2 regions of the Methylobacterium sp. CM6257 genome follow, and region 1 is predicted to be linked to the other one. Evidence: predicted binding sites of a transcription regulator. Region 1 holds the regulator's gene; the other holds the start of a gene.
What was found. Region 1 encodes LexA, which represses DNA repair genes until DNA is damaged. Its sites were predicted from a motif close to TGTTCNNNNTGTGTTCNG; they were not measured.
Positions count from the first base shown of each region.

Region 2: ACYCO6_RS03250 (type IA DNA topoisomerase) is a predicted target of LexA. The motif match lies at 1,540-1,557, and genes of this name have one in related genera.

Region 1 covers NZ_CM137735.1:4,020,223-4,024,139, reverse strand. Annotated here, with positions in the region: gene ACYCO6_RS19710 (ComEC/Rec2 family competence protein) at 1-1,952, shown strand, start outside; gene lexA (transcriptional repressor LexA) at 1,946-2,668, opposite strand; gene ACYCO6_RS19700 (hypothetical protein) at 2,909-3,364, shown strand; gene ACYCO6_RS19695 (hypothetical protein) at 3,391-3,606, opposite strand; gene ACYCO6_RS19690 (hypothetical protein) at 3,687-3,917, shown strand, end outside.
Region 2 covers NZ_CM137735.1:672,878-676,794, forward strand. Annotated here, with positions in the region: gene ACYCO6_RS03245 (hypothetical protein) at 238-1,245, opposite strand; gene ACYCO6_RS03250 (type IA DNA topoisomerase) at 1,596-3,917, shown strand, end outside.

The sequences.
Region 1 (3,917 bases):
GGCGGGTCTCGCAGGTGGCGGCCCCGATCCTCGCTCGCACCACAATCGGCCCGCTCACCGGGACGGTCGAGGCCCTGGACGACCGGGAGGTCGGCGCCCGGCTGGTGATCCGGGTGGAGAGCTTCGCGGGGCTCGCGCCGGAGGTGCGGCCCGTCCGGGTCCGGGTCTCGTTCCGCAAGACGCCGACCGCGCGGCCCGGGGACGTCATCGCCGCCACCGCGCGGCTGCTTCCGCCCCCGGAGGCGGCTCGGCCCGGCGGCTACGACTTCGCCCGGGACGCGTATTTTCAGAGCATCGGTGCGGTTGGCTCGCTGCTCGGCGCGGTCACGGTCCGTGCGCCTTCGGAGCCGCCGCCCCTGGGCCTGCGGCTCGCCGCCATGCTGGACGAGGCCCGCAACGCGCTTACCCGCCGGATCGCCCAGGCAGAAGGCGGCCAGGCGGGCGCGGTGGCGGCGGCCCTGGTGACGGGCAAGCGCGGGCTGATCGGTCCGGCGACCAACGATGCGCTCCGCGCTGCCGGCATCTACCACGTGGTCTCGATCTCGGGGCTGCACATGGTGCTGGCCGCCGGCGTGGTGTTCTGGCTGGTGCGGGCCGTCCTCGCCCTCGTGCCCTACTGCGCGCTGTTCTGGCCGATCAAGAAGATCGCCGCCGGCTTCGCCATGGCGGGGGTAACCGCCTACTGCGCCTTCTCGGGCTGGGACATCGCCGCCGAGCGCTCGCTGATCATGACCCTGATCATGCTGGGCGCGATCCTGGTGGACCGGCCGGCCCTGTCGATGCGCAACCTCGCGCTGTCCGCGCTGATCGCCCTGGCCCGCGAGCCGGAGGGCCTGCTCGGCCCGAGCTTCCAGATGTCGTTCGGGGCGGTGGCCGGGCTGATCGCCTGCGCGCGGCTGATCGACGGGCGCCTCTTCGTGCGCCCCGGGGCGGGGCGGATCGGGCGGCTCGTCGGCACCGGCCTCTCGGCAGTCACCGGCACGCTGGCCACGACCCTGGTGGCGCAGGTCGCGACCGCGCCCTTCGCCACCTATCATTTCCAGACGATCCAGCCACTCGGACTCGTCGGCAACGCCCTGACCCTGCCGCTCGTCTCCCTCGTGGTGATGCCGTCCGCGGTCATCGGGATCCTGGCCTATCCCTTCGCCCTCGACCGGCCGATCTGGTGGCTCATGGGGCAGGCCGTCGGCGGCATGCTGGCGATCTCCGAATGGATCGCCGGGTTCGAGCGGGCGACCCTCGTGCTGCCGGCTTTCGGCACCGGCGCGCTGACTCTGCTGACGGCGGGATTGCTGCTGGCGACGCTTCCGGCCTCGCGCCTGCGCTGGCTCGCGCTGCCGCCCGTTCTGTTCGGACTCTGGCTCGCCGCCCTGCCGGAACGCTACGACCTCTACGTCGACCGGCAAGGCGGGGGCGCTGCCGTGCGGAGCCCCGACGGCCGGCTCACGGTGCTGGGCAAGCCGTCCGCCTTCGTGCTGGAGCAGTGGCTGAAGGCAGATGGTGACGGGCGGCGAGCCAACGCGATGATCGGCTCGCAGCCGGGCGGGCGGTGCGATCGGCTCGGCTGCACGGCGCAGCTACCGGACGGACGGGCGGTGGCCCTGGTCCGGGACCGACGCGCCTTTTCGGAGGATTGCGCCCGGGCCGCCGTGCTGATCACCGGACTCGCCGCGCCGCCGACCTGCACGGGGCCTCTGGTGATCGACCGTCGCGTCCTGGCCGCCCGCGGGGCCGTGGCCCTCCGGGCCGAGACCGAGGGCTTCACGGCGCATTACGCCCGCGACGGCGGCCGCTCCCTCCCCTGGCGCCCGCGCCCGGCAGAGCCCCCGGCGATCGCACGTGCGGATGGGAACGGTGCCGCGCGAGAGCCGGTGGCGGCAACTCCGTCAGAGGCCGACGCGTCCGGGGGCAGGATCATCCCCGATGACGGGCCGGCCGAGCCGCCTCAGTAGCGGCGGACGAGGCTGACGAGCCGGCCCTGGATCCGGACCCGGTCGGGACCAAGCACGCGCGTCTCGTAGGCCGGGTTGGCGGCCTCGAGGGCGATCGAGGAGCCGCGGCGGCGCAGGCGCTTGAGCGTCGCCTCCTCGTCGTCGATCAGGGCCACGATGATGTCGCCGGTGTTGGCCGTCTCCTGCTTGCGGATCACCACGAGGTCGCCGTCGAGGATGCCGGCCTCCACCATCGAATCGCCCCGCACCTCCAGGGCGTAGTGCTCGCCGCCCGCCAGGAAGTCCGGCGAGAGGGTGATGGCGTGGCTCTGGTTCTGGATCGCCGAGACCGGCGTACCGGCCGCGATCCGGCCCATCACGGGAATCGAGACGGCGCGGCCGGCCTCATCGATCATCCGCGTGCTGGCCGGCATCGGCGGCTGCTTGGACTTGCCGCCCTCGACCACGCTCGGGGTGAAGCGGCGCGGCTCCGCCGCAGGTGCGGCGGCCTGACCGGTCAGGCTCTCGGGGATACGGATCACCTCGATGGCGCGCGCGCGATTCGGGAGGCGCCGCAGGAAACCGCGCTCCTCCAGGGCCGTGATCAGCCGGTGGATGCCCGATTTCGACTTGAGGTCGAGCGCGTCCTTCATCTCGTCGAACGAGGGGGGGACGCCGCATTCCTGCATGCGACTCTGGATGAATCGCAGGAGGTCCAGCTGCTTGCGCGTGAGCATCGACGGGGGCCTCGCGGCTTGGCGGACCGCCTCGGGACGGTCTCGGAAACAAATCACGAACAGGCTAAACGTTCCGCAAGTGTTCCGCAAGCACAATACGGCCACGCTCGCGCTGCCGCGGCCCGGGCGTGGCGAGAAACGATTTGACGGCGCAAGCGGAGCCGTTTCAATGCATCCCGGTGTCCCGCCAGAGAGGGCGGCGGATCCGGGACGGGCTGGAATCGGGCTGGGATGACGAGGATGCGACGACCCGCGGCTCTGCTGCCCCTCGGCTTGGTCGCCCTGGGCTTGGCGCTGGCCGGCTGCACCACCGGCTTCGCGTACATCTCGCGCAACTACGTGGCCCTCACGCCGCAGGTGGTCACCATCGGCTGCAAGGAGCCCTACGAGGTCTATGACAACCGGCAGTTGCGCAGGATGCTGATCGTCTCGAACGCCCTGCGCGAATATGCCGGCTGCAATCTCAGCGAGGCCCGGATCGATCCCGAGCCGGAGGCGACCCGGGTGAAGCGCTTCCGCACGGCCGCCCGCGCCTATCTCGACGAGACCGTGCGCGAGGATTGCCGGATCACCGGCGAGACGGTGTTCGATCCGCTGAAGACCGAGTTCGCCTACGCGTGCGACGCGCCCATCGAGAAGCGCGGCACCGTGGTGCCGCGTCTGCCGGGCCGCAATCCGGGCCTGATCCTGCGCTGAACCGCGGCCCGGCGCTGCCGCGCCGGTCAGGCACCCGGCTTCGGGAAGGTGCGCTCGGCCGCGTCGCCGGCCGCCGCCAGCAAGGCGCGGGCGAAGGCGCGGGCCTCCGCCCGATCGAGCACGATCGCGGCCGTGACCGGGCTTCCGCCGAGATCGGACAGGGCGAGTTCCAGCCGCACCCCGTCGGGCACGGGACTCGCCTGGAGGCTCCAGCCGGCGCCCCGATCCGTGCTCTCCGCCATCACACATCCTCCCGCGCGCCCCGGGAAAACGCCGCAGGCTCCCGCCCGGAACTGCCCGCGCCCGGGACTGTTCCCGAGCCGTGCCAAGCGCTTCCCTGCCTCGCCTGAACGCGTTCCTCAAGACCGCCGGCCCTGGACTCCTCGTGATGCTCGCCGACACGGATATCGGCAGCCTCATCGCGGCGGCCTTCGTGGCGCTGGACGTGGTGGCCCTGGCGCTGGCCTGGGGCTTCGGCGACGTGACCGGCAAGCCGCACTCCCTGGAGCAGTCGCCCCTGGAGGCACCGGCCTTCTACGGCGCCTTCACGCCC
Region 2 (3,917 bases), 3.3 Mb from region 1:
GCGCAGTTCCGCCGCATCGTTTATGCCTGTGATGATACGCACGGGTTCCATCCGAACCGGGGTATTGGTTATCCCTGCCCGCTCGTTCGGAACCGGAACGGCGACTTTCGGCCATGTGTGGTCACCGGCACGTGCGTTCCTGCGGCAGTGTTGGGTAGAGGCTGTGTGAAGACGCGATCTTGTCTGGAGCTATGATGGCGTGCGGAGCGCCGCGTGTCTCAGGTCAAGGCGTGCGGATCATCGCGCGGGCGCCGTTCTGGGCCGACGAGCATCGCGCACCGACTGCAGCGTCTCGCGCCTGATCATCCACTGCCCACGTACACCGCTCGGCACCAGAATGCCTTGCCGCGACAGCGCCATAGCCCACGCCGTGATGGCCGAACCCGGTGGAGCGAAGGCGGGGAGGGCGGCGCGCAAGGCTGCCTCTTCAGCGCCTGAGAGCTGGCGGAATTGACTTCGCAGCCAAGCCCGCTCCCGCACCTGACGCAGGGCCGCTTCCACGTTCACCGCGCAGGAGCTGCCGATGAGCGCACGATCGAGCGCGGTCATGAGGATCAGGGCCTGCCAATCCTGGGGTGGGACGCTGAAGCAGCCAATACCCGCAACCTCGAGCCCGATAGCTCGCGACAGACCATCAGCCTGGATCTGGCGCGGCGCCAAGCTCTTGACGCTCATCACCGATACCTCCCGGCAGGCCATCGCATAGGCCCGCCCGAGGGCGATTGTGGGCCGCCCGGGCGGTCGGGTCGGTTGGACGGCAATGTCTGGTCCTGTGGTAGGCGCAAGCCCCAGCTTCGGATTGTGCAGCCACTGCCGCGGAGCGTGGAGGACGATCGCGTCCTCCAGCTCTCGTCGCGGAACGCTATGCGGCAGACGGGACAGGTCAATCTCGACTGCAGCAAGGCCCAGATCGGCGATCCGGGCGATCTTGTCGGGGCCACAGGCGTGCGTGACGTGAAGTTCGACCAGCAGATCTCGGTTCGCGCGGCGTACGATCACGTCCGGCACGACGGGTCCGAGCCGATGTTCCAGGACCGCAGCGTCGAACTGATAGATCCCGCCCGTGTAGAGGGGCCGCTGCTCACCATCGCGGAGCAGGGGAGGGAGGGCGAACGCCAGCCTGGAGGCGAGCAGCTCCTTTGCAAACCGGTGCAGGGCCGATTCCGCGCCGCTGTGACAGGGGCGCTCTCCGGCCGCGCCATGATGCCCGAAGTGGTGCTCCACCTGGTCACCTTTGCGGGCCACCAGCGGCGTTCCACAGCCCGGGCAGCGACAGCCGCATGCCAGACCGGAGCGGACTTCCGAGATATGTGCGAGGCTGCCATCGACACGTTCCCCGAAGGCAAGGCTCTCAGGCATCCACGATGCCCGCTGTCCATTTTGCATGGAGGTCCTTCGTGCAGAGATCTCCCAGCCATGTCGGCAGTGGACGTTGCGACCCTGCGGCTCCAGCGCCCGCACCCGCGGACGGCAACTGCCGGCACTCGGCGCCAGTCCCGCCTTCCTCGACCCGAGCGGCAGTTGCCTGCGGGCCCATTTTAGAACAAAATGTGAACCAACGACTCGGCGCAGCGAGAGCCTCCGCGGTCAGTAACATGCCTAATCCGAGTTCCGGCCGCACGCTGTTCTTCTTCGAGAAGCCCTCGGCAATGCGTCAGCTGCAGCGCTTCTTTCGCTCCCCGAACACCGTCTGCGTGGCCGCCGAGGGACACCTGCTGTCGGCCGAGGAACCGGGCAGCATCCGGCCGGAGTGGAAGCCTTGGCGTTTCGACGCACTACCCATCGTGCTTGCCACCATCCCGGTCAGCTGTGGCACAAATCGGTCCGGCCAGTCGCACGAGCCGAAGATCGCTGCGATCAGGCAGGCGCTGAGCGGCGTCGAGCGCGTGATCATCGCCACGGATCCCGGGCGTGAGGGTTCGATGATCGCCTGGGAGGTGCTGGAGCACCTCGGGTGGCGTGGCCGGGTTGACCGGCTCAAGCTCGGTGCACTCGACGACGTCTCGATCCGCCGCGCCTTCGCCGCGCTGGCGCAGGAACCCGGTTCGGGTGAGCGCGACTATGCTGCCTACCTTGAAGCGCTCTGCCGGCAGTACGAGGATTACCACCTCGGTCTGAACGGCACACGGGCCATCTCGCTGCGCCTGCGGCCGCCTGCCTTCCGTGAGCCCTGGCGCTTTGGCGGCGTGCAGACGCCCACCCTCGCCATCCTGGCGGACCTCGAGGAGCGCATTCGCACATTCGTGCCGCAGGACTTCTTCAAGGTTGCTTTACACCTGAGCACCGACTCCGGTGCCGAACTGACCCTGTGGCACGCCCCCAAGGAGCGGATCCTCGATGCGGCGATTGCAGAGACGATCCGAACAGCCGCCGCGACGTGGTCGGGGCCCCTGGCGGTCGAGAACAAGGACGTGCGGCGCGCACCGCCTCGGCTGTTCTCGAAGGACACGCTGGCGCGGCGCTGCGCCAAGCGCTTCGGCTGGGACCCGCAGCACACGGCCGGTCTCGCCCAGGACCTCTACGATCAGGGCTACCTCAGCTACCCGCGAACCGAGTCCGAGTACCTGCCGGACGGGCAGGCCGGTGACGCCGCCGCGGTGATCGCGGCCGTGGCCTCCGTGCTCACCGACCTGCGCAGCCTCATGGCACTGGACGAGGCGCCTCTGATCCGGCACGGCGCCAAGGGGCATTATGTCAAGGACCCGGGCGAGCACCACGCCATCGTACCCTTGCGCAAAGTGCCTGAGCGCAGCCGCCTCTCAGCCGATCAGTTCCGCCTGTGGGAGCTTGTCGCGAAAGCTTACCTCGCCGCGCACCTCCCCGACGGCGTCGATGCCCGCACGAGCGTCGGCGCCGAGGTAGCGACGCCGCTGGGTCCGAAGCGGTTCGGAGTGTCGGGCAGCGTCGTGCGTGCGCCGGGCTGGCGTGCAGTCTACGGCGGCGAGGCTGAGCTGGAAGCGGACATCGTGCCCGGCAAGGTGAAGCGCGAGGCCGAAGCAACCTCCGCGCGCCTGCCGGCCGTGAGCGACGGCGAAGGCGCGTCGGCCGGGTCGGCGGTCGTCGCCACCGCGAAGACTGAGCCGCCGCGGCGGATCACCCGCGGCGAGTTGCCCGTGGTGATGGGCCGGCTCATCGACCAAGTCGATGACCCCGCGGTCAAGCGCGCCCTGGAGAACCCCGTCAACCCGAACGAGCCCAAGGGCCTCGGCACGGCCGCGACCCGCGACACGATCCTGCCCAAGCTCCTGAAGAGCCGCTACATCACGCTTTCGAATGGCAAGGATCCGGCCATCGCGGTCACCGAGGTGGGGCTGGCCTTTATCACGGCGGTGCGACGCGTGTTCCCGGCCTATGGCGATCCGGTGGGTCGAGCCGTGTTCGAGGCAGAGCTGGCAGAGATCGGGCGTGCGGCCACGCGCGCCGAGGCCGTCCAGCGCGCGAACGCCTTCCGGCAGCGCACGCGCGCGCGCCTCGACGAACTGATCGCTGCGATCTCGAACTCGTCGGTGGTCAGCCTCGATGCCAGCCTGATCCCGTCCAGTCAGGCCGACAATCGGCCACCGACGCCGGCCATGATGTCGTTCGCGGTGAGCTTGGCCGAGCGCAAGGGGTTGAAGCTGCCCCGCGGCTGCAAGAGCAGCATCAGCATCTGCCGAACCTTCCTGGACACCCATGCCCGACCGCGTGAGCTACAGGAGGGCAGCACCGACCGAGCCGGTACACCGCGCTCCCCGAGCGCGGCGATGTTGAGCTACGCTCGCAATCTGGCGAAGCAGCGAGGCATCGCCTGCCCGCCGGAAATCGAGACGAGCTTCGAGGCATGCCGGCGCTTCCTCGATGCGCACGCCTCTCGGCCGCAGCAGCGGTCGGGAACTGCAAGTCTTGGGGCAGGGAAGGGCAGAGAGCCGGCCGAACGC